Regions from separate parts of the Arthrobacter sp. GmRoot5-12 genome, predicted to be linked through region 2. Evidence: predicted binding sites of a transcription regulator. Region 2 holds the regulator's gene; each other region holds the start of a gene.

Region 1 (9,736 bases), 1.5 Mb from region 2:
GGCGGCCCGGCCATCTTTTCCGGCATCACCATCCGGGAACTGGCGGCCCCCGCGTGAAGGGCTAGGCCAGCGCGTCGAGGGTGACCCCGGTGTGGTCCGCAAGGCGGGCCAGGAGGGCGTCCTGGAACCGGGGGTCGGTGGCCGCCGGATGCGGCGTTTGCCGGTGCTGGTGGTACCAGTAGCCCCCGCTGGCCAGGGCCCCGGGATCATCACTGGTGGCCAGCCACTCCTGGGTCCGGTGCCCCAATTCCAGGTCATCCGGAGCTGACCGGCCGCCCATCCGCGTGGGTACCCAGCCGGGGTCGACGGCGTTGCTGGCGACATGCGGGACAAGGCGGGCCAGCGCTGCCGACAACGCAGTGACGTGCAGCTTCGTTGTGGAGTAGGAGGCCGTCGTCGTCCGTCCTGCCCAGTCCAGGCCGTCCAGGCCGGTGCTGCCGCCGCGGTGCATGCCGCTGCTCAGGTAGATGAGCCGGCGCGGGCCGGGAATGAGGGCGGTGAGCAGGTACGGGGCCACCACGTTCACCGGGAGCAGGGCCGCACCGTTGAGTACGCCCGCGTTGTGGATGACCGCGTCGATGCCGCCGATCGCGTTGGCCTGGTCCGCGATCTGCCGGACTTCCTGTGCAACCGCGAGGTCACCGGTGACGCAGTGCGCCCCGCGGTCCAGCAGGTGCTGCACCGCGGGGACGCGCCGGGAGGACCGCGCATGCACGATCACGTCGTGGCCGTCCTGCAGCAGCGTCTCCGCCGCGGCCAGGCCAAGCCCGTCGGTGGATCCGGTGATGAAAACGCGTGCCATGCGCGGCCCTCCCTGGTTCCTGGGTTTGTACCAGTATCCCGGTGTCAGGCGGCGTCGGTGGGGGCGGCGCGGTGGTCAATCGCAGCTGTCAGTTCGTCGATGCGCTCCATGGCTCCGTTGAGTTTCTCGACGGCGGCCCACAGGTCCGGATGCTGTTCGCGGACCTGGTCCAGGGTTGCACCGGCGGACCGCAGGGACCCGAGGTCAAAGCTGACGTTGGTGCGTGCCCCGGCAACGGCAGCCCGAAGGGCACCAAACGCGACCACGACATCCGCCACCAGCGACCGGTTGCCGTTGGTTGCCAGCCAGCCCAGGTCGTCGATGGCCCCGATGGCCCGTTCGCCCAAGAGGGCGGAGGACGCCGCGGCTTCCAGCGACGCGGAACGGATCGCCTCGTCCCGCTCCGGGCCCGGGTCCAGCCGGAAGGCGGCGCCGAACGCCTTGGAAGCGGACGCGTCGTCATCTGCCAGCCGCAGGGCTTCCTGGCGCAGTGCGTGCGCCCGGGCGCGTATCCGGGCCGGCTCCCCGCCGTCGTCCCCGCTGTAGCCGGCCACCATGGACGTCAGCGAGGCGGCGACGGCGAGCATCAGCCCTGTCCCCGCCCCTCCGCCGGGTGAGCCCGTGGATTCCGCCAGCGCGCGCGTCCAATCTTCCACCGTTGACCCTTGGGTGGTCACTGCAGGTTCCTCCATGCCAGGGACCGTGCCCAGAAAAGTGAGGGGCTAAACGGCAGGGCACGGCGGCACCGCGCGCTTCTGGCCCAGTTTTGATGGGCCTGGCCGCGGAAACACGGGGCTCTTCCGGCGATCCGGGCCGCTAAAGTGGGCCAGTGTGACGCGACGCTACCGCCATGACTACGGCGACGACCCCAGCCAGTGGGGCGAACTCTTCCTTCCCGATCTTCCGGTTGGCGGGAGGCACCGGGGCGTGGTGGTGGTCATCCACGGCGGGTACTGGCGCTCCACTTACGGGGCCGAACTGGGGGAGCCGCTGGCCAAGGACCTGGCGGAACACGGCATGGCGGCCTGGAACCTCGAGTACCGGCGTGCCGGCAACGGCGGCGGCTGGCCGGGCACCTTCCAGGACATCCTGGCCGGCATCGACAAGCTGGCCGACCTGGCAGCACCGCACGCGCTGGACCTGGGCAGAGTAGTGGCGCTGGGCCATTCCGCCGGCGGGCACCTGGCGGTGTGGGCGGCAGGCAGGAACAGGCTGGACGGGCTCGGACCCGCAGAGGGCAGCCAGGTGGAAAACAGCACCGACGGCGTCCGTTTCACCGGGGTGGTGAGCCAGTCGGGGGTCCTCAACCTGGGCGGGGCCGAGCGGCTCAGCCTCAGCGATGGTGCGGTGGCAAACCTGCTGGCCGGGCCGTCGTCGGAATTTCCCGGACGCCACCGCATGGCCGACCCCATGGCCGCGCTGCCGCTGGACATTCCCGTCTATGCCGTCCACGCGCTGGGGGACGACGACGTCCCCCTCAGCATGTCCACCACCTATGTTGAGGCCAGCCAGGCCGGACCCGTGCCGGCACAGCTGGTCAGGGTGCCGGGGGACCACTTCGCCCTGATCGACGTCACGGCGGAGGCGTATCTCACGTGCCGGGAACTGGTGGGCCGGCTGCTCCGCTGACACGACCTGCTGACCGGTCCGCTTTCTGGCAGAGTATGACCATGCTCACAGTGATCGGCGAAGGCCTTGTTGACGTTGTCCAGCGCGCCTCCGGAATTGAGGCCCATGTGGGCGGCAGCCCGCTGAACGTTGCCGTGGGCCTGGCCCGGCTGGACCATCCGGTGCAGTTCATCGGCCGCTACGGCCGGGACGCGTACGGCGATTCGGTGGCTGCCCACCTGCGCGCCAGTTCCGTCATGCTGCCGGTACCGCCGGATGAGTTGCCCACCAGCGTGGCCACCGCGTTGATTGACGACGACGGCGCCGCCACCTACACGTTCGACCTCACCTGGGAGCTCCCGGGCCTCGCGGACCGGCTCGGCTTCATGCTGCAGGGCACCACGCTGCTGCACACGGGTTCGATAGCCACGATGCTGATGCCTGGTGCCACCGAAGTCCTGGCCGCCGTCGAGTACGCCCACCCCTCGGCCACCATCAGTTTCGATCCCAACTGCCGGCCCAGCATCATCACCGACGTGGACTTCGCGCGGCGGCAGGCGGAGAAGTTCGTCACCCTGGCGGACGTGGTCAAGGCCTCCGACGAGGACCTGGAATGGCTTTATCCGGGGCAGGACGTCCTGGACTCGGCGCGGAAGTGGCTGGCCCTGGGAGGCTCGGAGGGGCCGGCGCTTGTGGTGGTGACCCGGGGCGCGGATGGGCCGTGGGGAGTGTGCCGCGCCGGCGAAGCGTCCGTTCCCGCACCGAAAGTTGACGTGGCGGACACCGTGGGGGCTGGGGATTCCTTCATGGCGGCGCTGCTGTCCGGCCTGGTGGACCGGGACCTGGACGGCGCGCAGAACCGCGGGGCGCTGCGCGACCTGCCCGCCGAAGGGCTGGCCGAACTCCTTGCGCATGCTGCCCGTGCAGCGGCTGTCACGGTGTCGCGGCCCGGCGCCAACCCGCCGACGCGGGCTGAGATGGACCGGCTGGGAACTGGCGAAGAGGGTTAGGAGTCGAATCGGCTGCTCCGCAAGTGCCGCTCTGAGGACTCAAAAGGACACCTGCGGAGCAACCGATGGAGGGAGGGCCTACTCCTTGCCAAGCCCCGCTGCCGAGGTCTTCCCGTCCGAGACGCTGTTGAGGGCCCGCAGATCGAAGATGCCGTTGATGTCCGCCTGCTTGGTGGTGCCGGCAGTCACGCCGTCGGCCAGGAGCTTCTGGTAGGTTCCGGCGAGCGGGTCCACGGTGAAGACGATGTTCTTCAGTGAACGGTCGATGACGTCGGCCTTCAGTTCGGCCCCGGCGGCTTCCTTGAGCGCGGCGTTGATGGCAGTTGCCTTTTCGTTGGCCGGTGCCGCGTTCAGCCACTCGACCGACTTCACATGCCCCTTCAGGAGCGCCTTGACGGTGTCCGGGTGGTCGGCGGCGAACTTCCGGTTCACGATCAGGATGGTGGTGGGGAACTCGCCCGGCTTGCCGGACAGTGTGCCATCCCACAGGTCCTTTTCATCGACCAGGACCTTCGCTCCGGCCGTCAGCACCAGCCGTGACGCCCACGGTTCAGGCAACCACGCGCCGTCGAGCTTGCCGTCCTGGAACAGCTTTAGGGTCTGGGCGTTCTCGGTGGGATTGATGGCCACGTCCCCGCTGCCGTCCACGTTGGTCTTGTAGCCCTGGGTGGCAAGCCAGGCCCGGAGGGCGACGTCCTGCGTGCCGCCGAGCTGCGGCGACGCGAGCGTCCTGCCCTTCAGGTCTGCAGCGGAGCCGATTTCCGGCTTGACCACCAGCTGTGCGCCGCCGGCCGCGGCACCGGCGATGATGTTGACGGATTCGCCCTGGCTCTTCACGAAGGAGTTGATGGCCGGGTTCGGGCCGATGTAGGTGGCGTCGATGGCGCCGGCGTTCAGCGCTTCGATGGCTGCGGGGCCGGCGTTGAACACCTGGGTGCTGAGCTTGGTGCTGCCCAGTTCATCGGCGATGAAGCCCTTGCTGACCCCTACCAGGGCGGGGGCGTGGGTGACGTTGCCGAAGTAGCCAAGCTTCAGCTCGGCCGCCGGGTTGCCGGCGGGCGCCACGTCGGCTGCCGGTGCAGCGGTGCCGTTGTTGACGGCGGAGGCGACGGCGGCACCCCCGCCGATCAGGGCCAGCGCGGCTGCCGCGATGCCGATTTTGAGGCCGAGCGGGCGCTGGGGCTTGGCTGACCCGCCGGCGACGATGCGGGTGGATGCTTGCTGGTTTTGCGGACTCTTGTCCTGCGGGTTTGCCATGGGGAAATCCTTTGCTGGGGCTGATGCTGAGACGAGATTACGGAGCGCCCGGCGGCCCCACAATCATTCGTGTCGCAGTGGTTCACGGGGAGACGCGAAGCCTCAATGCGGCGTAGCAGGGCGTTAAAAATCGTCGCGGAGCGTCTTGATTCGGCCCTCCTGGTGCCCCTACGCGGCCTTCACCAGGGGGAGCTCGTCCCAGTGCGTGGTGTAACGGGGCGAACGCATGTCCCGCTTCATGGTCCAGTCCAGGCCCGACTTGATGCCCGCATGCCCCAGCCCGATGGACCCCCGTCCAAACCGGCGGCTCACATCCTCAAGCAATGGCCCGATGCCGCGTTCCTCGTGCCGGTTCTCGAACAGTTCGAGCGGGGGCTGGTTTCCCGTGGGCCGCAGGTCGGTGAGCATCAGGCCCGCTTTGGCATATTTCAGTCCATCCCGGATATTGGGCAGCAGCGCGTGGGCGGCTTTGGTGAGCAGGAGTGGGTCCGCGGTGGGCATGGGCAAGGAGACGCAGACCGAAGGGTAGGCCTGTTCGTAATCCCTGAAGGGGGACGTGGCAGCGAAGGCCGTCAGCACTTTCGCCTGCAGTCCGTGCTTGGACAGCCTGGCGCTCGCCTGCTGCCCGTAGATGCTCAGAACCTCGCGCAGGCCGGCGGCGGTGGTCACGGGAGTGGCGAAGGAACGGGAAAATATCAGCTGGTCGCGGCCGACGCGCTCCTCCTCCATGGGAATGCACGGGGTGCCGCGCAGTTCCAGGACGGTGCGCATCAGCACCACCGAAAACTTGTCCCTGATCGCCACCGGATCCGCCCGGACCAGGTCCAGCACGGTGAAGATGCCCAACACGTTGAGCCGCTTCATCAGCCGCCCGGCAATGCCCCACACCTCGTCCACCGGCAACCGGCCCATGAGGGCCTCGCGAACGTCGGCCGGGACCGACTCCCAGAGGCAGACCCCGCCAAAAGCGGCGTTGTTCTTGGCCCACTTGTTGCAGAGCTTTGCCAGGGTCTTGGTGGGGGCGATGCCCACGCAGACCGGCACCCCCACGTGCCGCCGCACGGCCTCTTTCATCCTGCGGCCCAGGGCCAGCAGCTCGTCGGGTTTTCCCTTCACGCCCAGGAACGCTTCGTCGATGCTGTAAACCTCCAGCCACGCCGAGTACCTGCCCAGCAGCTCCATCACCCGGGAGCTGATGTCCCCGTAGAGCTCATAGTTGCTGGACTTCGCCACCAGGCCCCACTCCTTGGCCCGCGGCGCGAGCTTGAACCAGGGCTCGCCGGTGGCGATGCCCAGGGCCTTCGCCTCGGGGGAGCGCGTCACCGCGCAGCCGTCATTGTTGGACAGCACCACCAGCGGGCGGCCCTCCAGGGAGGGGTCGAAGGCGCGCTCCGCGGAGGCGTAGAAGCAGTTGACATCCACGTGGGCGATCTGCGGCATCCGCCGCATGAGCACCGGCTTAGGCATGCTGCTCCTCAAACGTGGAATATCTCAGACATGGTGCAGGCACCTGGTGGCGACACCCCAGATGGTCAGCTCGGACAGGGCGGGGACGTGGATATCCGGATATTTGGGGTTCTCCGCCTGCAGCACCACGCCGGTGCCGGTGATGCGGAGGCGCTTAACCGTCAGCTCCCCGTCCAGCACCGCAATCACCACACACCCGTCCTTCGGCTCCAGTGCCCGGTTCACGATCAGTTCGTCACCGTCGCTGATGCCGGCGCCCTCCATGGAGTCCCCGGTGACCCGGACCACGAAGGTGCTGGTGATGTCCTTGATGAGGTGCGCGTTCAAGTCGATCCGCCCGTCAAAGTAGTCCTGCGCAGGAGACGGAAACCCTGCCGCCACCGCCACGGGGGAGATCAGCACCGAGAACAACGAGGCGCCCGCATCTATCACGCGGGGACCGATAATAACGCCCACAACACACCTTTTATTCGAATATATGTTCGATAGTTTCAGTGTAGACCCGGAGGCTGACAACGGCACCACCCCGGCCGTCCCTGGACAGCCCGCGGACCCGAAGCGGCCGCCCCGGCGGCGACGGTGCACAAACCCCCACGTAGACTGGCATCATGCGGCTGGTAGCAAGCGATATTGACGGAACGATCCTTGGGCACGACGGAAAAATCAGCCCCCGCACCATCCGCGCCTTCCACGCCTGCCGCGATGCCGGCGTCGAGCTCGTGTTTGTCACGGGCCGTCCGCCGCGCTGGCTGCACCCCCTCGAGGAGCAGCTGGGCCACACGGGACGGGTGATCTGCTCCAACGGTGCCGTGGTCTGGGACCTGGAGGCGGACCGCCTGGTCTCCGCCCGCACCCTGGCGATCCACACCGTCCTGGAGGTCCGCGGCATCATCAAGGCGCTCCGCCCCGCGGCCCTGTTCGCAGCGGAAACGCTCACCGGATTCCATCTGGAACCGGGCTTCATCGAAAATGAATCCAGCGAGCTGCTGGCCGAATTCACCCCGGCCCCGCTGAAGGACACGCTCACCAGTGACGATTCGGTGGTCAAATTCCTTGCCATCGTCCGCGACGGCACACCCGATGATTTCCTCGCCGAGGTGGCACCCGCCGTCGAGCACCTGGCCGCGACGACCCACTCCTCGCCCGGCGTTGCCATGCTGGAACTCTCCCTGCCGGGGGTCAACAAGGCCGTTACCCTGGCCGAGTACGCTTCGGGGCTGGGCATTGACGCCGCGGATGTGGTGGCCTTCGGCGACATGCCCAATGACATCGAGATGCTCCGGTGGGCGGGTCACGGCTATGCCATGGCCAGCGGCCATCCGGAGGCCATCCGCGCGGCGGGGCAGCAGGCACCGCATTTTGACGACGACGGCGTGGCCCAGGTTTTGGAGGCGCGGCTCGCCTCCCTGGGCGTCCAGTTTTCCTGACCGCAGCAGCCCCCGTATTCACAGCTGCCGCTCACCTGGCGTTTACCTTCGCCCCCTAGCGTGAACCATGGAAAGCGGGCACTACTTACGCCGGCTCATAGGGGGCAACCATGGCAAGGAACGTCAAACAGCACATGGCCGATGGGCCGCACCGGCCAGCAACCCCGGCTCCGCACTGGAAGCAGCTGCGCCAGGGCGACCGGGTCCGCGTCCTGCTTTCTCCCGGTTTTGAGGCGGGCGGCGTGGTGGACACCATCACCGCCGACCACACGGCAGTCTGGGTCCACCTGGACGGGGGCCGCGGCCGGACGCTCCTGCACTGCGGCGACGGGGTGGACATTGTGCCATGCGGGGAAACCGACTGCGCTGACTGACCCGCCGGCCCCAACCCCGCGCGGCTCGGGTACGCTCACATTGTGACCCTGCCCTTTTTCGAGCACAAGGACGACGCCGGGCGGCAGCTACCCATCGCCATGGCCCACCGCGGGTTCTCGGCTGAGGGGCTGGAAAACTCGATGGCCGCGTTCCGCTCCGGCGTCGAACTGGGCTTCCGGTACCTGGAAACGGACGTGCACACCACGGCCGACGGCGTGCTGCTGCTCTTCCACGATGAAGCCCTGGACCGCCTGACCGACGGCAGCGGCCGCGTGGCGGACCTGCCGGCCGCGGACGTCGCCAAGGCCAGGATCAACGGCCGCGAGCCCATCCCCACGTTCGATGAATTGGTGACCCAGCTGCCACACGCCCGGCTGAACCTGGACGTCAAGGACTGGGGCTCCGTCCACAGCACGGCCGCCGCCATCGAGCGGCACCAAGTGCACCAGCGGGTGCTGGTCACCAGTTTTTCGGACCGTCGACGGCGGGCGGTGCTGAAACTGCTCAGCCGGCCGGTTGCCTCCTCCGCCGGCGTGTCCTCCAATGCCCTCTTCACCCTGCTGGGCCCCGTGCTTCCACGCCCGGTGTTCCACCGGCTCATGCGCCGGGTGCTCAGGGACGTCCATGCGCTGCAGGTCCCCGTCCGCTATGGACGGATCCCTGTGGTCACCGCCGGGTTCATCCGCCGCGCCCACGCCCTTGGCCTGGCGGTGCACGTCTGGACCATCAACGATGCCGCGGAAATGCACCGCCTCCTCGACCTGGGCGCGGACGGCATCGTCACGGACCGCGCGGACCTGCTTCGCGAAGTGCTCATGGAGCGCGGGGAGTGGCCGCAGGGCCACCCGCCTGCGCCGGGTTCCTAGCCTCCGGACGGCGCGGTGGCGTCGCCGGTAAGGCCGTCGCGGTCCGCCTGGCCAGGGTCAGTTTCGTCGGTGTCACCGCCCAGGGGACGGTTGGAGACCGGTGCCGGGGCAGCCCCTGTCTTGAGGCCGGGCGCCTTCTGCTTCTCCGCCTCCATGGCATTTGAACCTTCACTCAGGGACGAGTGGACTTCCACGTCGTCATTGGGGTTCGTGGGGTCGGGCACATCCATCTTCTCCGTCGGCTTGGATGTTCCGGCCAGGTCCTCCATGGCGTTTTCTGCTGCCTTGCCGATGCTGTCGCCGATTCCCATCTGACTGCTCCTTCCGACATTGCGTGCCGGCGCCCAGCGGCATACCGGCCCTACTCCTCCAGAATTATCAGCATGCTTACAATTAGTCCAGTGCTGGGGAATCGGACCGCAGCCGGAGAGGAAGGAAGACCAGCATGAGCACTTACCATCCGGAGAATGACCCCGCGAACCCCGACCGCCCGGGGAAGGAAGACGTTGGCGCCGCCCAGCCGCACCTGGCGGAGCAGCGCAGCAGGGAGGCGGCCGGTTCGCCAAACCCCGACCCGGCGGAGGGCAATGTCACCGGGCTGGAACCGGGCGGGGGAGTGCCCCCGGGAGAGACGCCGCCGGCAGAGGACCAGATGAGCCGGGACCAGGGCCACTCCGAATAGCGGTCAAATGGCAGGCGCGGCGCCTGGCGTCATGCCATGCGCCGCGCTGCTCGCCTTAGGTGTGAGCGTGGTGTGTGTCAGGAAGTCTCTTTGCCATGGCGGCCCCGCGACTCCCCTGGTCCCGCCAAATGGCGCTCCAGGCCGTCCACGTCCAGCCGCGTGTTCCAGTTGGCCCAATCCTGGGGCCGCACTGACGGCCGCCCCAGCAGGTAACCCTGGCCGGCGCTGATGCCAAGTTCGGT
Region 2 (9,736 bases):
CGCCGTCGTCGGTCCCACCGGCTCCGGCAAATCCGACCTGGCCGTCAACCTTGCCCTCGAACTGGACGGCGAGGTCATCAACGCTGACGCCATGCAGTTCTACCGCGGCATGGACATTGGCACTGCCAAAATCACGACGGCCGAGCGCAGGGGAGTGCCGCACCACCTCCTGGACATCCTGGACGTGACCCAGGAAGCCAGCGTCTCGGACTTCCAGCAACAGGCCCGCAGCCTCATCGGGGATATCCATGCCCGCGGCAAGCGCGCAATCCTGGCGGGCGGCTCCGGACTGTACGTGCGGGCCGCCCTGGACGTCCTGGAGTTCCCGGGGACCGACCCCAAGCTCCGTGCACGACTGGAGGCGGACCACATACGGCTGGGGACCCCGGCGCTGCTGGACAGGCTGAGGGCCCTGGACCCCGTATCCGCGGACAGGGTCTCGGACGCCCGGCGGATTATCCGCGCACTGGAAGTCCATGAACTTACCGGACGGCCCTTCAGTTCCTTCATGCCGCGCCGCGAGTACTACCAGCCTGCGGTTCAGGTGGGCCTGGGCGTGGACCGGGAGGTCCTGCGGGAGCGCTTGGCGGTACGGGTTCACCGGATGGTGGAGTCCGGCCTGCTGGAGGAGGTCCGGATGCTGGACGCGCGGGGCCTTCGGCAGGGCAAAACAGCATCCCGTGCACTGGGCTATTCACAGTTCCTGCGGGTCATCGACGGCACGTCAACAGTTGAGCAGGCCGCAGAGGAAACAATCGTGGCCACCCGGCAGTTCGCCCGCCGCCAGTTGACGTGGTTCCGCGCCGACCCCCGCATCACCTGGCTGGACTGGCAGGACCCGGGACTGATGGGTAAGGCGGCCGAGGTGTGCGTCCAGGATTCGGGCCGGTAGCCGCAGTTTCAGCGCCGGCGGCATCCGCCGTTACGCTTGTGACCATGAATGCAACCCCCGCAGAAGCCACTGGGACCGCCTTGCACGCACTGAGCGGGCTCCGCTTTTCCAAGGGGCATGGCACCGGCAACGACTTCGTCCTGGTGGCCGATCCCGAGGGGGTGCACGCCATCGGCGCAGACCAGGCCGCAGCGCTCTGCGACCGGCACCGGGGAATCGGCGCCGACGGCCTGATCAGGGCTGTCCCGTCCCGTTTCCTGCCGGAAGGCCGGGAACTGCTCACCGATGCCCCGGACGCGGAATGGTTCATGGATTACCGCAATGCCGACGGCTCACTGTCTGAAATGTGCGGCAACGGCGTGCGGGTCTTCGTCCACTTCCTGCGGTCCGAGGGCCTGATCGACCTGCCCGACGGCGGATCACTCACCATCGGCACCCGCGGAGGGGTCAAGACCGTGGTCCGGACAGGGAACGGTTACGCGGTGGACATGGGCCCGTGGGAGTTCATATTCCCCGGGGAGGCCAGCGCCAAGGCGATGGATTCCCTGGTCACTGCCGACGGCCTGGAAGTTCCCCGCCCGGCCCTCTCCGTGAGCATGGGCAACCCACACACCGTAGTGGCCCTCGCGGAACTCAGCGAGCTCGAAGGCACCCGCCTCTTCACTGCTCCCAAGGTCGATCCGGTCCCCGTGAATGGGACCAATGTGGAGTTCGTCGTCCCTGCGGAGCCTCTGGTCCATGACGGCGTCGGATCCGTGACCATGCGGGTGCATGAGCGAGGCGTGGGGGAGACCCAGTCCTGCGGAACGGGGGCCTGTGCTGCCGCCGTCGCCATCCGGCACTGGGCCGGCGCGGAAGCCCCTGATGCCTGGCGGGTCAACGTTCCCGGAGGTGTGGTGGGCGTGAAGTTCTTCGCCGGCCCCGCCGGCCACGAGCACGTGGAACTCAGCGGCCCCGCCGTCATTGTGGCGAGCGGGACGCTTTCGTAACCTTCAGGATCCGGAAGGACTTGGACGTTGACTCGCGGGTCACGGTAAAGGAACCGTCCAGTTCGGCGGCCAGCCAGCGCTGAAGCGAATCCGAGCCCAGGTTCTTCTGCACCACCAGCCATGCCGTGCCGCCGTCCGCGAGGCGCGGAAGCCACAGCTTCAGCAGGGCGTGCAGTTCGTCCTTGCCAATCCGGATGGGCGGGTTGGACCAGATGGTGTCGAACCTGACGCCGGCGTCCACCTCCTGGGGTGTACTGGCGACGACGTTGGACAGCCCCAGCGCGGCCGCGTTTTCGTTGGTCAGGGCGACGCAGCGTTCGTTGACGTCCACGGCGTAGACCGTCGACCCGGGCGCCAGCAGCGCCATGGTGAGTGCGATGGGCCCCCAGCCGCATCCGATATCCAGCAGGTTCCCCTGGGGGTGCGGCGCCGGAACATCGGCGAGGAGCACCGCGGTGCCCTTGTCGATCCCGTCCGGGCTGAAGATTCCCGCGGAGGTGTGGAGCCTGCGGGTCTCGCCGGCCAGCTCCACCGTGAGTGGCTTACGGGTAAAGGGGCCGGCGGGGGACGTGCTGAAATAGTGTGCGGACTCCATAACTGGCCAGAGTAGTTCCCCTTGCAGCGTAATGGGAAACCGTGCAGAACCCCCTCTGCTACGCTGGATGGCATGTTCCTGATCTTCGAGTAGCCGGCACGGGCCACGCCCGTCCCCGCAGCCTGTCCTCCAGCGACAGCCCGTCCCGCAGCGATGCAGGTTTTTCAGCCTTCCGCTTGTGCACCGGCCAGACGCATCTGTTCTGCCCGGCCGCCGGACGATACTCGAAAGTCAGCCTCCTGCTGCACTTCCCGCTATTTTTCCGGCCTTTTTAGCCCTGCCGCCCCTTGACGCGGCATCCCGGCCCCGGCATCGCAGCCGGCCGCGAGACAACCAGGAGAATTGCATGACCGCAGGCCGTCAGCCCAGCGCGAATACGTTCCAACTTCCAAGCAATCAGCACTATTCTGGAATTGCCGAATCTTCAAAGGAGACCATGACCAGCCAGCCCAACACCGGTTCCGATCCAGCCGCCCAGGACATGAGTCCGCAGGAAATCCAGGCTGTTATCGACCGGATCCTCGCCAAGGACGTCCCGGCCAAGACTGTCAGCACGCCCGGCGGTGAGAGCAACGGCAATGGAAAAGCGGTGCTCGGCAAGGCGCAGGCCATTTCCCGCCTCGACGAAGAACACTCAACATACGACGGCGACCAGCAGGACCTCGAGGAACGGCGCGCGCTGCGCCGAAGGGCAGGCCTGTCCACCGAGCTCGAAGACGTCACCGAAGTTGAATACCGCCAGCTGCGCCTGGAGCGCGTGGTCCTGGCCGGGATTTGGTCCGAGGGAACGCTTGCCGACGCCGAAAACTCGCTGCGTGAGCTGGCAGCCCTCGCCGAGACCGCCGGTTCGGAGGTCCTGGATGGCATGGTGCAGCGCCGTGACAAGCCGGACCCGGGAACCTTCCTGGGGTCAGGCAAGGCGCTGGAGCTCAAGGACATCGTCATGTCCACGGGCGCGGACACGGTGGTGGTGGACGCTGAACTTGCGCCTTCCCAGCGCCGCGGACTTGAGGACATCGTCAAGGTCAAGGTCATCGACCGCACGGCGCTGATCCTTGACATCTTCGCCCAGCATGCCAAGAGCCGTGAAGGCAAAGCGCAGGTGGAGCTCGCGCAGCTCGAGTACCTGCTTCCGCGCCTCCGCGGCTGGGGTGAGTCGATGTCCCGCCAGGCCGGTGGCCAGGTGGGTGGCGCTGCCGCCGGCATGGGCTCCCGAGGTCCTGGTGAAACCAAGATCGAGTTGGACCGGCGCCGGATCCGTACCCGCATGGCCAAGCTGCGGCGTGAAATCGCCGCAATGAAGCCGGCACGCGAGACCAAGCGGGCCAACCGCCGTCGTAATGAAGTGCCCTCCGTGGCGATTGCCGGGTATACCAACGCCGGCAAGTCCTCACTGCTGAACCGGCTTACGGACGCCGGAGTCCTCGTGGAGAACGCACTGTTCGCCACCCTGGATCCCACCGTCCGCAAGGCGGAAACCGCGGACGGCCTGGGATACACCCTGGCCGACACCGTTGGATTCGTCCGTTCGCTGCCCACCCAGCTGGTGGAGGCCTTCCGTTCGACCCTCGAGGAAGTGGCGGACTCGGATCTGATCCTGCACGTGGTGGACGTGTCGCATCCGGACCCCGAAGGGCAGATCGCCGCCGTCCGGAAGGTCTTCAGCGAAGTTGATGCCCGCAAGGTGCCGGAGATCATCGTGCTGAACAAGGCTGATGCAGCTGACCCGTTCGTGGTGGAGCGCCTGAAGCAGCGCGAACCGCGGCATGTGGTGGTCTCGGCCCGGACGGGTGAGGGCATCCCGGAACTGCTGAAGGCCATCAGCGAAGCCATTCCCCGGCCTTCGGTCAAGATGGAACTCCTCATCCCGTATGACCGCGGAGACCTGGTCAGCAAGCTCCATGAGTCCGACGCTGAAATCCTCAGCGTTGACCACGTTGAGGCAGGTACCAGGGCTGCGGTGAAGGTCCGCGAGGGCCTGGCGTCCGAACTGGAACCATTCATCGTCAATGAGTGACCCCGCCGCCGGCGAAACCGCGCAGACGGCCGGCGAGCAGTTCGTCATCGAACTGCTCGACCGCGCCGTCGCCGGCATGGGCGGACAAAGCCGCACCGGACAACACGAGATGGCCCGGCAGGTGGCCCGGGCCATCAAAACCGGCAACCACCTGCTGGTCCAGGCGGGCACGGGCACGGGCAAGTCGCTGGCCTACCTGGTGCCGCTCATCGCCCACGCCCTGGAGAGCAACAAGCCCGCTCTGGTGTCCACGGCCACGCTGGCCCTGCAAACCCAGATTGTTGGCAGGGACCTGCCGCGGCTGCTGAAGAACATCACCCCGGCCCTGGAACGGCCGGTCAAGGTTGCCTTGGTGAAAGGCCGGTCAAACTATGTCTGCCGGCACAAACTGGAAGGCGGGTTCCCCTCCGAGGAGCCTTCCGAGGGTCAGCTTTTCTCCTTGGGCGAAGACACCAGCGTCCCGCACTTTGCCGCCTCCGTGGGCGGACCCTCGTCCCAGCTTGGCAAGGAGGTGGTGCGGCTCCGCGAGTGGGCGGAGAAGACGGCCACCGGCGACCGGGATGAGCTCCTGCCTGGTGTGACGGACCGTGCCTGGCGCCAGGTCTCCGTCACTTCCATGGAGTGCCTGGGGGCCCAAAAGTGCCCCATGGCCGCCGAGTGCTTCAGCGAGCTGGCCCGGCAGGACGCAGCCGAGGCAGATGTGGTGGTGACGAATCACGCCATGCTGGCCGTCAGCGCCTTCGAAGGACTTGCAGTCCTGCCCGAGTACGACGTCGTGGTGGTGGATGAAGCGCACGAGTTGCAGGACCGGGTCACCGGAGCCGTGTCCGGTCAGCTGTCGGTGGCCATGGTCCACGCTGCCGCTTCCGGCGCCCGCAAACATACCGCCATCACGGTGGACGCGCTGAACGCCGCAGCCGCAAACCTTGAACTGGCCCTCGCCGGTGCGCCCAGCGGCCTGCTTCCCAACGGGCTGAACGACGAACAGCTGGACTGCATGGACCAGTTGCGGGAGGCGTGCCGGGCCGCGTTGTCCGATTCCAAGGGGGACAGCAACGCCACGGCCGACGGCGGCCGGCAGCTGGCCCGGTCCCGCCTCATGCTCATCCTGGAATTGTGTGAGCGGCTTATTGCTGCCCGTGAAAACCGCGAGGTCGTGTGGTTTTCCCGGGCCGGCACGTTCGATCCCGGCCAGGGATATTCCCAGCCCGATGACAATGCCCCGGTGCTGGTCAACATCGCGCCGCTGTCCGTGGCAGGCAGGCTCCGGGAAGGACTCTTCGCCGGGCACACCGTCGTGCTGACGTCCGCAACCCTCGCCATTGGCTCGGCATTTGAACCCGCGGCCGGGGGACTGGGCCTTATCGGCGACGGCGCACCCAGCTGGACGGGTGTGGATGTCGGCTCGCCCTTCGACTACCCGAAACAGGGCATCCTCTACGTGGCCGGCCACCTGCCAAAGCCGGGCCGCGGCGTTTCGCCGGAGGCGCTGGAGGAACTGGAAGCGCTCATCAAAGCGTCCGGCGGGGGTGCCCTCTGCCTGTTTTCATCCCGACGGGCTGCCGAAGAGGCTGCCGACGCCCTGCGGCCGAAGCTCGATGTGACTGTCCTCTGCCAGGGCGAGTCGACCATGACCGCTTTGGTGAAGCAGTTCGCCGACGAACCGGACACCTGCCTCTTCGGGACTATGTCCCTGTGGCAGGGGGTTGACGTTCCGGGAGGCTCCTGCCGCCTGGTGGTGATCGACCGCATCCCGTTCCCCAGGCCGGATGATCCGCTGATGACCGCGCGTTCGCGTGCCGTGGCCCAGGCCGGCGGAAACGGCTTCATGTCCGTCTCGGCCACGCATGCCGCCATCAGGCTGGCCCAGGGTGCCGGCCGCCTGATCCGGTCCACGGGAGACAAGGGAGTGGTGGCCGTTCTGGATTCCCGGCTGGCAACAGAGCGCTACGCCGGATTCCTCCGCGGCGCCCTGCCGCCGTTCTGGGCTACCACGGACCGCAGCAAGGCGCTGGCGGCATTGGCCAGGCTGGGCGCGGACGCGGCCACGTAGGGCCCGGCAGGCGAACGACGCCAGCGGGGGCAGCCGCCGTGCAATTTCCGGCAGGCCGTCCCTTCGCGGGAGACGCGGTCAGAGGGAACGCAGGACCGAGACAACCTTGCCCATGATGGTGGCATGGTCGCCCAGAATGGGTTCGTACTGCGTGTTTTGGGGCAGCAGCCAGGTGTGGCCGTCGCGCTGGCGGAATGTCTTGACGGTTGCCTCGTCATCCAGCAGGGCAGCAACGATGTCCCCGTTGGCTGCGTCCGCCTGGCGCCGCACCACCACCCAGTCACCGTCACAGATGGCGGCATCCACCATGGAGTCGCCGGCCACCCTAAGCATGAAGAGCTCGCCCTGGCCGACCAGCTGGCGGGGGAGCGGCATGACATCCTCCACGAGCTGCTCAGCGAGGATGGGACCGCCGGCAGCGATCCGGCCAACCAGCGGAACCATGGCCGTATCCAGCGCGGTGGGCAGCTCCGTTACCGTGGCACCGCCGCCCGTGGCCTGCGGCGCGGGGGAGGCGCCGGCGGCATTGCTTCCGCTGTCCAGCGTGAGGGGCATCAGCACCTCCATGGCCCGCGGCCGTTTGGGGTCGCGCCGCAGGTAACCCAGCTTCTCCAGCTGCGAGAGCTGGTGGGTCACGCTGGACAGGCTGGCCAGGCCAACCGTGTCGCCGATCTCCCGCATGGAGGGCGGGTAGCCGTTGTCATTGACCGAGCGCTGGATGGTCTCGAGGATCTTCTTCTGCCGGGGGGTCAAGCCCTTGGCGGTCTTCCTGGGTTGCGGGGCGGTCCTGCCCCCGGCGGCTGCTGCTGCCATATTCGCCAATGCCTTTCGCTTGCCGCCGGATCTTCCGTTGCGGCCTGTTCCACAGCGCCGCCGGAAGGACTCCCACTGTCATTGTCAGACCCTGCTGTTCAACTTCAGTGGTGGTTGTTCTTTGGTTCAAAGCTAGGCCAGCCACATTGCTTTTTCAAACATTTGTTCTAGCGAGTCTCGACATTGTTCGTTGATAGGTGCTAAAACTTAACAAGCAAAGTTCGAACATGTGTTCTAGCCAGCGATTGCCCCGTTCGAAAACATGGCCGGAGAAGCTCCGGACATGGTGTGAACGGCAGGGCGGCAGCGGGCGGACACCCGGGCAGCACGGCAGGTCCAGGAGGGCTTAGTTCATGTCAGCTTTATCTCTTCACCAGGTTTCACCTACGCACCGCGTTTCCCTGCAGACCCGGAAGCCCTCGCAGCGCCGGACGCCGTCAGCAGCGCCCCTGCGGCTGACCCGCCGGGGGCGGATCGTCCTGATCGGAGTTCCGCTTGTGCTCCTCGCGGTACTCCTGCTGTCCCTGTCCGGACTTTTCAACGCACCGGCCAAGGCATCCGATTCAGCTGCGGATTTGGCCGTGACGCCGACGGTCACCGTGACGGTGCAGGCGGGCCAGTCGTTGTGGAGCATCGCAGGCGCTGTTGCTCCGGACCGCGATGCCCGGGACGTGGTGGCGGACATCGTCCAGCTCAACAACCTTCCGGCCGCCGCTGTGCTGCCGGGGCAGCAGCTGTTCGTCCCCACGCACTGAGCGGCACCTGGGGTTGGCCTTTGAGAAAGATGACCGGGACAGCAACGCCGGTGGCGAACAGAATCCGTCACATTTTCCGGTAGTTGCCGCGGCAACTAAACTGTTCAGGTGAACGACCAGCTAGAGCGTCTGAACCGACTTCCCCTCCGCAGCAATCTTCGCGGGCTGACCCCCTACGGGGCACCCCAACTGGACGTTCCCATTTTGCTGAACGTCAATGAGAACACCCATGGTGTTCCGGCGGACGTGCGCGCCGCCATCAGCGCGGCGGTCACGGAAGCAGCTGCAGGCCTCAACCGGTACCCGGACAGGGAATTCACCGACCTGCGGAAAGCTCTCGCGGAATACCTGGGGCACGGGCTCGACGAATCAAACCTCTGGGCAGCCAACGGCTCCAACGAGGTCCTGCAGCAGATCCTCCAGGCCTTCGGCGGCCCCGGCCGCACCGCCCTGGGCTTTCCACCCACGTACTCCATGTACCCTCTGCTCGCCAGCGGAACCGACACCCAATACATCACGGGAGTGCGCTCGGAAGGCTACGACCTGAGCGCCGAATCCGCCGCCCGGCAGGTCGAGGAGCTGCGGCCCAACATCGTCTTCCTCTGCTCGCCCAACAACCCCACGGGGACCGGCCTGGGGCTTGACGTTGTGGAGGCTGTCTATGACGCCGGCGAGGACAGCCAGACCGTGGTGATCGTCGACGAGGCCTACCACGAGTTCGCGCATGACGGCACGCCCAGCGCCCTGACCCTGCTGCCCGGCCGGGAGCGGCTGATAGTTTCCCGCACCATGAGCAAGGCCTTCGCGCTCGCCGGCGCCCGCCTCGGCTACATGGCCGCGGCCCCGGAGGTCACCGATGCCCTGCGGCTGGTGCGCCTTCCGTACCACCTGTCCGCGATTACCCAGGCAACCGCACTGGCCGCGCTCCAACACCGCGAGGCACTGATGGCCGATGTCCAGGACATCAAGGCGCAGCGGGACCGCATTGTGGCCGAACTGACCAGGATGGGCCTCAAGCCTGCCGCCTCGGACTCCAACTACGTGTTCTTCGGGGGCCTGGAAAATCCGCACCAGGTATGGCAGGAGCTGCTGGACGCCGGAGTGCTCATCCGCGACGTGGGCATCCCCGGCCACCTTCGGGTCACCGCAGGCACTGAGGCGGAAACCACAGCCTTCCTTACCTCCCTGGAACGCATCCTTGCGGGCCAGGCCGCGCTTCCCGCCTAGACTTGATACTGCGGCGCTGGGCGCCTTGAACTACTTCTTCTCCCACAAAGGATCCTTCACCATGAGTCCCACCGGATCGAATACGGCTGCGGCCCGGACCGCCCGCATGGAGCGTGCCACCAGCGAGTCCTCCGTGCTCGTGGAGATCAACCTCGATGGAACCGGCGTATCGGACATCGATACCTCCGTGCCGTTCTACGACCACATGCTCACGGCCCTGTGCAAGCACTCCCTGATCGACATGACGGTCAAGGCCACGGGTGACACCCACATCGACGTCCACCACACTGTTGAGGACGTGGCCATCACCTTCGGCGAGGTCCTGCGGACCGCCCTCGGGAACAAGGCGGGGATCCGCCGGTTCGGTGAGGCCACCGTTCCGCTGGACGAAGCGC
Region 3 (9,736 bases), 1.7 Mb from region 2:
CTACCGTGCAGGGCGCTGGCCGGGCAAGAATGGGCACTATGGAACTTCCCGTGATGCCGCCCGTCCCGCCCATGCTCGCCAAGGCCGTCAGCGGCATTGACGGCATTCCAGGAAGCGCGGACCTCAGCTACGAGCCAAAATGGGACGGCTTCAGGTCCATCATCTTCCGCGACGGTGATGACCTGGAGATCGGCAGCCGCAACGAGAAGCCCATGACCCGCTACTTCCCGGAGCTCGTTGCGGCACTGAAGGAAAACCTGCCGCCGCGCTGCGTGGTGGACGGCGAGATCATCCTTATCGGTGCGTCCGGCGACCGGCTGGATTTCGACACCCTGCAGCAGCGCATCCACCCCGCGGCCAGCCGGGTGAAGCTGCTGGCCCAACAAACCCCGGCGAGCTTCGTGGCGTTCGACCTGCTGGCGCTGGACGACGACGACTACACCGGCAGGCCTTTTTCTGAGCGGCGGGCCGCGCTGGAGAAGGCGCTCGCGGCCAGCAGCGCCCCGGTCCATCTCACAGCTGCCACCACGGACAAAGCCACGGCCGCGCAGTGGTTCGAACAGTTCGAGGGCGCCGGGCTGGACGGCATCGTGGCCAAGCGGCTGGACGGCCGGTACGAGCCGGACAAGCGGGTGATGTTCAAGGTCAAGCACGAGCGCACGGCCGACTGCGTGGTGGCAGGATACCGCCTCCACAAGAGCGGTCCCGATGCTATCGGGTCCCTCCTGCTGGGCCTCTACAAGGACGACGGCGGCCTGGCGAGCGTGGGCGTGATCGGCGCCTTCCCCATGAAGCGCCGCAAGGAACTGTTCGAAGAACTCCAGCCGCTGGTGACCGGCTTCGAGGGCCACCCGTGGGCGTGGGGCAAGCAGGAAGAAGGGGAACGGACGCCGCGGAACGCCGAAGGCAGCAGGTGGAGCGCCGGGAAGGACCTGTCCTTCGTCCCACTGCGGCCCGAACTGGTGGTGGAGGTCCGCTACGACCACATGGAGGGCGACAGGTTCCGCCACACGGCCCAGTTCAACCGCTGGCGCCCGGACCGGGACCCGGAGTCCTGCACCTATGAGCAATTGGAGGAACCGGTCAATTTTGACCTGGCCTCGGTGCTGGAGACCGGGCGGGGGTAAGTGCCCTGCGGGACGCTTCCGAAGCAGCCCATCTTTCACGAAGGAAAGCCCGCCATTTGGGGGAATGGCGGGCTTTCCGGCTCTAAACCGGGCTGGTGTGACGTCGGCGCCTACTTCACGCCCAGCAGGTTGGTGGGGGTCCGGAAGGACTCCTTGGCCGTGAGTGCCGAGACGGCGGCGATGGCGCAGATGATGGCGGTGAAGATGCTGATCTGGACCCAGCCGCCCGCCTGGATGCCGCCCATCGCAGCCACAATGGCCGGGGCGAAGCCAGCCATCAGGAACCCGAGCTGGGTGCCGATGGCCAGGCCGGAGAAGCGGACCTTGGTGCTGAACATCTCGGCGTAGAAGGACGGCCACACGGCGTTGGAGGCGGCGTAGCCGAAGGAGAAGAAGCCGATGGCTGCAACGAACATCAACGGGATGCTGTGGGATTCCAGGCTGAGCAGGAACAGCGGGGTGAGGATTGCGCTGGCCACGGCGCCGTAAATGAAGACGGGCTTGCGGCCGATCCTGTCCGCGAGCTTCCCGAAGAGCGGCTGGGTGCCCAGGGCCACCAGGTTGGCCCCCACGACGAGCCACAGGGTGGTGGTGCCGTCCACTCCGGCCACGGTCTTGGCGTAGCTGATGGCCAGGGTGCCGAAGACGGTGGAGACGGCGGCAATGAAGGCGCAGGCGACAACACGCAGGACGTCGCGCCAGTGGCCCTTGAGGAGGTCGGCCACCGGGAGCTTGGAGATCTGGGCGTTCTTCTGCGCTTCCTCGAAGGCCGGCGGCTCGTGCAGCGTGCGGCGGATGAAGAAGGCAACCATGACCACGACGGCGCTGAGCCAGAACGGGACGCGCCAGCCGATGCCGTACTTGATCTCATCCGGCAGGGCCAGGACGGGGATGAAGACCAGGGCGGCGAGGATCTGGCCGCCCTGGGTACCGGTGAGGGTCCAGGACGTAAAGAAGGAACGCTGGTTGTCCGGAGCGTGCTCCAGGGTCATGGACGAGGCGCCGGCCTGCTCACCGGCGGCGGAGAGGCCCTGGCACAGGCGGGCCAGCACCAGCAGGACCGGGGCCCACCAGCCGACCGTGTGGAAGTCGGGGAGGCAGCCGATCACGAACGTCGACGCGCCCATGAGCAGCAGGGTAAACATCAGGACCTTCCGGCGGCCCACCCGGTCGCCGAAGTGGCCCAGGATGATGGCGCCCACGGGACGTGCCACGTAGGCGAAGCCGAAGGTGGCGAAGGACATGATGGCAGCGTTGGTGTCTGCATCGGGGAAGAAGACCTTGGGGAAGATCAGCGCCGCAGCGGATCCGAAGATGAAGAAGTCGTAGTATTCGACGGCGCTGCCCAGGAAGCTGGCGAGGGCTGCTTTCCTGGGCGTCCCGGCACGGGTGAGGGCACCCGCCCCGGCGGACGGAAGTGTCTGGCTCATGGTGTTCCTTTGGTGTGACGACATTGTCGCGGATGGATCTGGAGGTCGCAGCCGCCGCTGCCTTGGTGCGGGCGGGGCGCGATGCGGCTGGAGTCCGGAAGAAGACCCGGCGTCAGTAGCCACATGGTGGGAGCTACTTGTGCGATATAGAAACTATGACTGTGAGGGCAGTCACCTGTCAAGAAAATAATCACCATCTAGAAATAGCTCTCACATTGTGGCAACATGATTGCCATGAGTGTGAACCAAACCACAGCGGCCAATGAAGAATCCGCTGCTGCCCCTGCCGCCACGGAGCCCGTGAACGCCATGCCCCCGGAGGCGAAGGTTGGCGCGCGTCCTGCGGAACGCACGGACATGGTGGGCAAGGCCCTGGGCCTGCTTGTCCTCCTGGGGGACGAACCCCGCGGTGCCAGCGCCGCGGAAATTTCCCGCCGCGCGGAACTGCCGTTCAGCACAACCTACCGGCTGCTCGGATCCCTGACCCGTGACGGCTTTGTTGACTACGAGCCGGACGGCCGCCGCTACCACCTGGGCCTGCGCATCTTCCAGCTGGGCCAGCGGGTCTCCAACCACCACGGTTTCGCGGGCACTGCCATGCCCATCCTGCGCCGGGTGACCGAGCAGACCGGGGAAGCCACCATCCTCAGCGTCCGGGACGGCCTGCACCACCTCACCGTCAGCAAGGTGGACGGGCCGCAGATCTTCCGCGTCACCAGCGATCCGGGCCACCTGGGCTCCTTGTCCACCACTGCCGTCGGCAAGGCCCTGGTGGCATTCGCCGAGGATGCGGAACGGGAGCGGCTGCTCGCGGAACTCCCGCTCGAGGCGCTCACCGCCCGCTCCATCACCGACCGGGACGCGTTCCGGGCGGAAATCGAGGAGGTGCGCCGCCGCGGCTACGCGGTCATGGATGAGGAGAACGAGGCCGGCATGCGTGCCGTGGCGGTGCCCCTGCTCAACAGCCAGGGCCACGCCTTTGCCTCCCTGGCGACGGCCGTTCCGGTCTTCCGCCTGAGCCTCGAGGAGCTGGAGGCCCACGTCCCCGTCCTGGTCGATGCGGCAGCCGAGTTGGCTGCACGCCTTCCGCAGCGCGGCTAAGGCGCCTGTGCCGTTACTCAAAATATTTGGTTCGTATCTCGAACAGTAGTGCGAGAAGTGAACAAATGCTGTACTGTAATCCCTATCACCGGCGCAGCCCATCCCCGCATGGACACTGCCGGTGCCGTTACCAAAGGAGCTGCACGGATGAGTATTCGAACTGAGTCCTACCTCGTGGGACTGGTTGGAGACGGTGTCACGCCGTCGCTCACGCCGCCCATGCACGAACGGGAAGGTGACGTGCAGGGCCTGCGTTACCTCTACCGCCCCATCGACCTCCTGGAGCTGGGCCTGGCGGGCGAGTCCGTCGGCAGCATCCTGCAGAGCGCCCGGACGCTGGGCTTCAATGGGTTGAACATCACCCATCCCTGCAAGCAGCTGGTCCTGGAGTACCTTGACGAAATCTCCCCGGACGCCCGCCGCCTGGGCGCCGTCAACACCGTGGTGATCCGGGACGGCCGCTTCATCGGCTACAACACCGACTTCTCCGGCTTCGCCGCGGCACTGGCTTCCGGCCTCCCCGGGGCGTCGCTGGACCGCGTGGTCCAGCTCGGTGCCGGCGGTGCCGGATCTGCCGTCGCCTACGCCCTGCTGACCGCCGGCGTCAGGACCCTGCACCTGGTGGACGTGGACCCGGGACGCGCGGCAGCCCGGGCCGCCGAGCTCCAGGGCTTCTTCCCGGACAGCACCGTCACGGCAGGTACGACGGCGGAGCTGCCGCAGCTGATGCGCGTGGCCGACGGCCTGGTTCACTGCACCCCCGTGGGGATGGCCGCCCACCCCGGCGTGCCGCTGGACCTGGACCTGCTGGAGTCCCGGCACTGGGTGGCGGATATCGTCTACCGCCCCATCGACACGGAACTGGTCCGCGGCGCCCGGGCCAAGGGCTGCGACGTCCTGGACGGCGGCCGGATGGCCGTGGGCCAGGCCGCGGACGCGTTCCGGATCTTCACCGGCCTGGACGCGGACCCGGACCGCATGCGCGCCCACTTCCTGGAGCTCGTGGCAGCGGAAGAGGTGGCTGCCTGATGCGCACCGGAATCGCCACCGTCTGCCTGTCCGGAACCCTCAAAGAGAAGATGCAGGCCTGCGCCATCGCAGGATTCGACGGCATCGAGATCTTCGAGCAGGACCTGGTGACGTCCCCGCTGAGTCCCGAGGACGTCCGCAAGCTGGCCGCCGACCTGGGCCTTGGCCTGGATCTTTACCAGCCCTTCCGGGATTTCGACGGCGTCAGCCCGGACCTGCTGAAGGCCAACCTCCGCCGGGCCGAGGCCAAGTTCCGGCTCATGGCCCGCCTGGGCATGGACACCATCCTGGTCTGCTCCAACGTTGCCACCGCCACCATCGACGACGACGGCCTCCGCGCCGAGCAGCTGGCACAGCTTGCCAACCTGGCCGGCGACCACGGCGTCAAGGTGGCCTATGAAGCGCTGGCGTGGGGCAAGTACGTCAACGACTACGAGCATGCCTACCGGCTGGTGGAGATGGTTGACCATCCCAATCTGGGCACCTGCCTGGACTCCTTCCACATCCTCTCGCGGGACTGGGAAACCGCCCACATTGAGGCATTCAACCCGGAGAAGATCTTCTTCGTCCAGGTTGCGGACGCCCCCAAGCTCTCCATGGATGTGCTGTCCTGGAGCCGGCACTACCGGGTGTTCCCGGGCGAGGGCCAGTTTGAGCTGGCCAAGTTCATGGGCCACGTGGTCCGGGCCGGGTACACCGGACCCGTCTCGCTGGAAGTCTTCAATGACGTTTTCCGCCAGTCGGACGTGGAGCGGACGGCCGTGGATGCCATGCGGTCGCTCATCTGGCTTGAAGAACAGAGCGCCAAATGGCTGGCCGGTACCGAAGCCGCACCAGGCAACGGAGCAGCGCTCCGCCGTCGTTACCCCATGGAACTTGCCACCCTGCCCAAGGTGAACGAACCCGCGGGCTTCAACTTTGCCGAGGTCAAGGCGGACGACACCGCGCAGCTGGAGAAACTCCTGGGCCAGCTGGGCTTCGCCTTCGAGGGCAGGCACCGCACCAAGGACGTCCAGCTGTGGACCATGGGCCAGGCCCGGGTGATCATCAACGAACAGGCGGCCCGGCATGCCGAGCCGGCCATTGCCGCACTGGGGTTCGACGTCGATTCCCCCGTGATTGCCTCGGCGCGCGCCCAGCAGCTCAAGGCCCCCGTGGTGGCCCGCAAGGTGCAGGCGGACGAGGAAGTCTTCCAGGGCATCTCCGCGCCCGATTCCACCGAGATCTTTCTCTGCCAGGGCAGCCCGGACGGCACGGCGGCGTGGACCCACGAGTTCGGGGAGGGGCTGGAGCACCCGTCCGCCGGAGCCAGTGCCGTGATCGACCACGTCAATCTTGCCCAGCCGTGGCAGCACTTCGACGAAGCTGTCCTCTTCTACACCAGCGCCCTGGCCCTGGAGCCGCAGCCGTTCGCGGAGGTGCCAAGTCCCAGCGGGCTGGTGCGCTCGCAGGTCATGCAGACCTCCGACGGCGCGGTGCGGCTGGTGCTCAACCTTGCCCCCATCCAGCAGGCACGGAGCGAGGTCCGCAAGACCTACCAGGAGCACATCGCCTTTGCCGTGGACGACCTCGTGGCCACAGCCCGGGCAGCCCGGGAACGGGGCCTGGAATTCCTGCAGATCCCGGCCAACTACTACGAGGACCTGGACGCCCGGTTCGACCTGGAGCCTGGGTTCCTGGCCACCCTGCAGGAGCTGAACCTGCTGTTCGACCGCGACGCCGACGGCGAATTCCTGCACTTCTACACCGCCACCGTGGGCAGCGTGTTCTTCGAAATGGTGGAACGCCGCGGCGGTTACGACGGCTACGGCGCCCCCAATGCTCCGGTGCGCCACGCCGTCCAGTACGACTCGCTGCACCGCACGCCTTAGACCGCACCACACAACCCCGGACGCAAGAAACCGAACAGATCAGAAAGGAGCCAGCCATGCCGGAAGACATCACCGCCGAGCTGGAGTCGGAGGAACTCGTGCCCCCGGCCGAACCGAAGGCTGCCCACCAGCCCCTGGACAAGGCCATCGAGTCACAGGCGGACCTCAGCGCAGAGATCAACGCCATCGGCGAGGCCTACCAGCGGGCATTGAAGGACGGCGCCCAGCCGGAAACCCAGCCGCGGCTGGACTACCCGCCGTACCGCAGCAGCATCCTGCGCCACCCCACCAAGAGCCTGCACCACGCGGATCCGGAGACCATCGAGCTGTACTCGCCGGCGTTCGGGCACCAGGACGTGCACGCCCTGGAGTCCGACCTGACCATCCAGCACAACGGCGAACCGCTGGGCGAGCGGATTATCGTCGCCGGCAAGGTCCTGGACGGCGACGGCCGCCCGGTGGCAGGCCAGCTGGTGGAAATCTGGCAGGCCAACTCGTCCGGCCGCTACATCCACAAGCGCGACCAGCACCCCGCCCCGATCGACCCCAACTTCACCGGCATCGGCCGCTGCATCACCGGCCCGGACGGCTCCTACCGGTTCATCACCATCAAGCCCGGCGCCTACCCCTGGAAGAACCACCTGAACGCGTGGCGACCCGCCCACATCCACTTTTCGCTGTTCGGCACGGAGTTCACCCAGCGCATCATCACCCAGATGTACTTCCCGGGCGACCAGCTCTTCCCGCTGGACCCCATCTACCAGACCATCGTGGACCAGGACGCCCGCGACCGCCTGGTGGCCACCTACGACCACAGCCTCACCGAGCCCGAGTGGGCCCTGGGCTACAACTGGGACATCGTCCTGACCGGGCCCAAGCGGACCTGGACCGAAAACGAGGCGCTCGGCGCAGAAGGTGACGAGGAGTAGGAAAATGAGCACCAAACTTGTTCCCACCCCGGGCCAGACCGTTGGCCCCTTCTATGGCTATGCGCTTCCGTTCGAGAAGGACAACGAGCTGCTGCCTCCCGGCTTCCCGGGCTCCATCCGCCTGCAGGGCACCGTCTACGACGGCGCCGGCCACACCATCCCGGACGCCATCCTGGAAATCTGGCAGCCGGACGCCGACGGCAGGGTTGTCCAGCGCACCGGCTCCCTGGTCCGCGACGGCTACACCTTCACCGGGTGGGGCCGCGGCGCCGTGGGCAACTCCGGCGTTTTCACGTTCACCACGGTCAACCCCGGCCCCACCAAACCGGGCGCGGCGCCGTTCATCTCCGTGGCGCTCTTTGCCCGCGGCCTGACCAACCGGCTGTTCACCCGCATCTACCTGCCTGAGGACGCCGAGGCGCTGGCCAACGACCCCCTGCTCAGCTCGCTGGATCCGGAGCGCCGCAAGACGCTCATCGCCCGCCGCGACCCTGACGGCGGCCTCACCTGGGACATCCGCCTCCAGGGTGAGGGCGAGACGGTCTTCCTGGACTTCCAGTGACCAACGCCGCCCCGGGAGATCTGCGCGCCTTCGCGGAAGAGGCCGACGCCGGCCTGCTCAGTCCCGTATCAGCGTCACCGTTGGTGGCGGCGCTGACGGGGGACCGGGCAGTGCTGGCGGCGATCCTCGCCGTCGAATCGGGCTGGGCAGCCGTGCTGCAACGGGCCGGCCTGGCACCTGCCGGTTCTGCCGCCGTCGTGGCTTCCGCTGCCGAGGCAGGGCGATACGACCTCGCCGACATCGCGCTGCGTGCCCAGGGCGGCGGCAACCCGGTCATTCCGCTGCTGGCGGACCTCCGGAAGAAGGTGGCCGCGCTGGACAGCGCCGGGATCGGTGCCGGGAAGGCCGTGCATACCTCCCTGACCAGCCAGGACGTGCTGGACACCGCCCTCATGCTGGTGGCCCGCAACACCGTCCACGCCGTGCTGGCCGACCTCAAAGGCACCGCCGCGGCGCTGGCCGCCCTGGCGGGGCAACATGCGCAGACGCTGTGCGTGGGCCGGAGCCTGACGCAGCATTCGCTTCCCTATACCTTCGGGCTCCGGGCCGCGCAGTGGTTCCAGGGCGTGGCCGCCGCGGGCCGGCAGCTGCAAGGCCTGGAGTTCCCGGTCCAGTTCGGCGGGGCTGCGGGAACGCTCGCCGCCGGAACCGTGCTGACCGACGGATCCACTGCCACCCCGTTTACCCTGGCCGATGCCCTGGCCGCCCAGCTGGGCCTGGCCCCCGCGGCGGCTCCCTGGCACACCAACCGGCTGGCCATCACGTCCCTTGGGCATGGGCTGGCTTCGGTTTTGGATGCGTTCGGAAAGATCGCCGCGGACGTCCTGTTCCTGAGCAGGCCCGAGGTGGCCGAGCTTGCCGAGCCACGCGCTCCCGGGCGCGGGGTTTCCTCTGCCATGCCGCAAAAGCAGAACCCGGTCCTGTCCGTCCTGGTCCGCAGCGCCGCACTGCAGGCGCCCGGCCTGGCTGCCCAGCTGCACCTGGCCGCCGCCACCTTCAACGACGAACGCCCGGACGGCGCCTGGCACATCGAATGGCCGGCACTCCGCCAGCTCCTGGCGCTCACGCTCGGCGCTGCCGGACATATCCGTGAGCTCGCCGAAGGACTCCAGGTGTTCCCCGACGCCATGCGCCGCAACCTGGACCTGTCCGGGCCGCTGCTGCTGGCAGAAGGCGTCAGCGCGGCCGTGGCGCCCCTCCTGGACGGGAAGGACGGCCGCACCGGCAAGCAGCAGCTGCAGGACGTGGTGGACGAGACCCTTCAAGCACCGCCTTCCGACCAGGCCGCCACCTACCGGAAGCTGCTCCGCGAGGCCGTCCCTGCCGCCGTCGTTCCCGACCAGCGGCTGGAGGAGCTCCTGGACCCCGGCAGCTACCTGGGCCAGGCGGCCGAGATCTCCCGCCGCATCCTGGCGGCGTTCCCCGACTTTGATTCCCAGACCACCGACGCGAACGGAGCTTCCCGTGGCTAAGCCAACCCTGAAGGCAGCGCTGCTGTCCCCCCAGCGACCCCTTGGCGACCACCCCCTGCTGGTGGCGGGCCCATCCCTGGGCACCTCCTCCATCCTGTGGAACAGGGTGGCCACCCTGCTCGGCAATGACTACGACGTGGTCGCCTGGGACCTGCCCGGCCACGGCGTCTCTCCGGCAGCCACCGAAACCTTCGACGTCGCAGCCCTCGCGGACG

What was found. Region 2 encodes LexA, which represses DNA repair genes until DNA is damaged. Its sites were predicted from a motif close to TCGAACANNTGTTCGA; they were not measured.
Region 1: a site for LexA is predicted at 6,615-6,630, ahead of AC6JAM_RS08050 (LexA family protein). Genes of this name have one in related genera too.
Region 3: a site for LexA is predicted at 3,697-3,712, ahead of AC6JAM_RS09140 (shikimate dehydrogenase). Genes of this name have one in related genera too.

Annotation. Positions count from the first base shown of each region.
Region 1 covers NZ_AP046056.1:1,762,824-1,772,559, reverse strand. Annotated here, with positions in the region: gene AC6JAM_RS08085 (glycoside hydrolase family 32 protein) at 1-57, shown strand, start outside; gene AC6JAM_RS08080 (SDR family NAD(P)-dependent oxidoreductase) at 62-802, opposite strand; gene AC6JAM_RS08075 (cyclodeaminase/cyclohydrolase family protein) at 847-1,494, opposite strand; gene AC6JAM_RS08070 (alpha/beta hydrolase) at 1,634-2,431, shown strand; gene AC6JAM_RS08065 (carbohydrate kinase family protein) at 2,473-3,420, shown strand; gene AC6JAM_RS08060 (ABC transporter substrate-binding protein) at 3,499-4,677, opposite strand; gene AC6JAM_RS08055 (Y-family DNA polymerase) at 4,846-6,144, opposite strand; gene AC6JAM_RS08050 (LexA family protein) at 6,169-6,600, opposite strand; gene AC6JAM_RS08045 (Cof-type HAD-IIB family hydrolase) at 6,753-7,571, shown strand; gene AC6JAM_RS08040 (hypothetical protein) at 7,682-7,945, shown strand; gene AC6JAM_RS08035 (glycerophosphodiester phosphodiesterase family protein) at 7,988-8,812, shown strand; gene AC6JAM_RS08030 (hypothetical protein) at 8,809-9,123, opposite strand; gene AC6JAM_RS08025 (DUF6480 family protein) at 9,258-9,494, shown strand; gene AC6JAM_RS08020 (EAL domain-containing protein) at 9,572-9,736, opposite strand, start outside.
Region 2 covers NZ_AP046056.1:259,606-269,341, reverse strand. Annotated here, with positions in the region: gene miaA (tRNA (adenosine(37)-N6)-dimethylallyltransferase MiaA) at 1-892, shown strand, start outside; gene dapF (diaminopimelate epimerase) at 937-1,881, shown strand; gene AC6JAM_RS01200 (class I SAM-dependent methyltransferase) at 1,853-2,476, opposite strand; gene hflX (GTPase HflX) at 2,913-4,493, shown strand; gene AC6JAM_RS01190 (ATP-dependent DNA helicase) at 4,486-6,546, shown strand; gene lexA (transcriptional repressor LexA) at 6,625-7,359, opposite strand; gene AC6JAM_RS01180 (LysM peptidoglycan-binding domain-containing protein) at 7,713-8,114, shown strand; gene AC6JAM_RS01175 (histidinol-phosphate transaminase) at 8,223-9,341, shown strand; gene hisB (imidazoleglycerol-phosphate dehydratase HisB) at 9,403-9,736, shown strand, end outside.
Region 3 covers NZ_AP046056.1:1,991,448-2,001,183, forward strand. Annotated here, with positions in the region: gene AC6JAM_RS09125 (ATP-dependent DNA ligase) at 39-1,127, shown strand; gene AC6JAM_RS09130 (MFS transporter) at 1,238-2,557, opposite strand; gene AC6JAM_RS09135 (IclR family transcriptional regulator) at 2,792-3,658, shown strand; gene AC6JAM_RS09140 (shikimate dehydrogenase) at 3,806-4,687, shown strand; gene AC6JAM_RS09145 (bifunctional sugar phosphate isomerase/epimerase/4-hydroxyphenylpyruvate dioxygenase family protein) at 4,687-6,558, shown strand; gene pcaH (protocatechuate 3,4-dioxygenase subunit beta) at 6,615-7,487, shown strand; gene pcaG (protocatechuate 3,4-dioxygenase subunit alpha) at 7,492-8,049, shown strand; gene AC6JAM_RS09160 (lyase family protein) at 8,046-9,521, shown strand; gene AC6JAM_RS09165 (alpha/beta fold hydrolase) at 9,514-9,736, shown strand, end outside.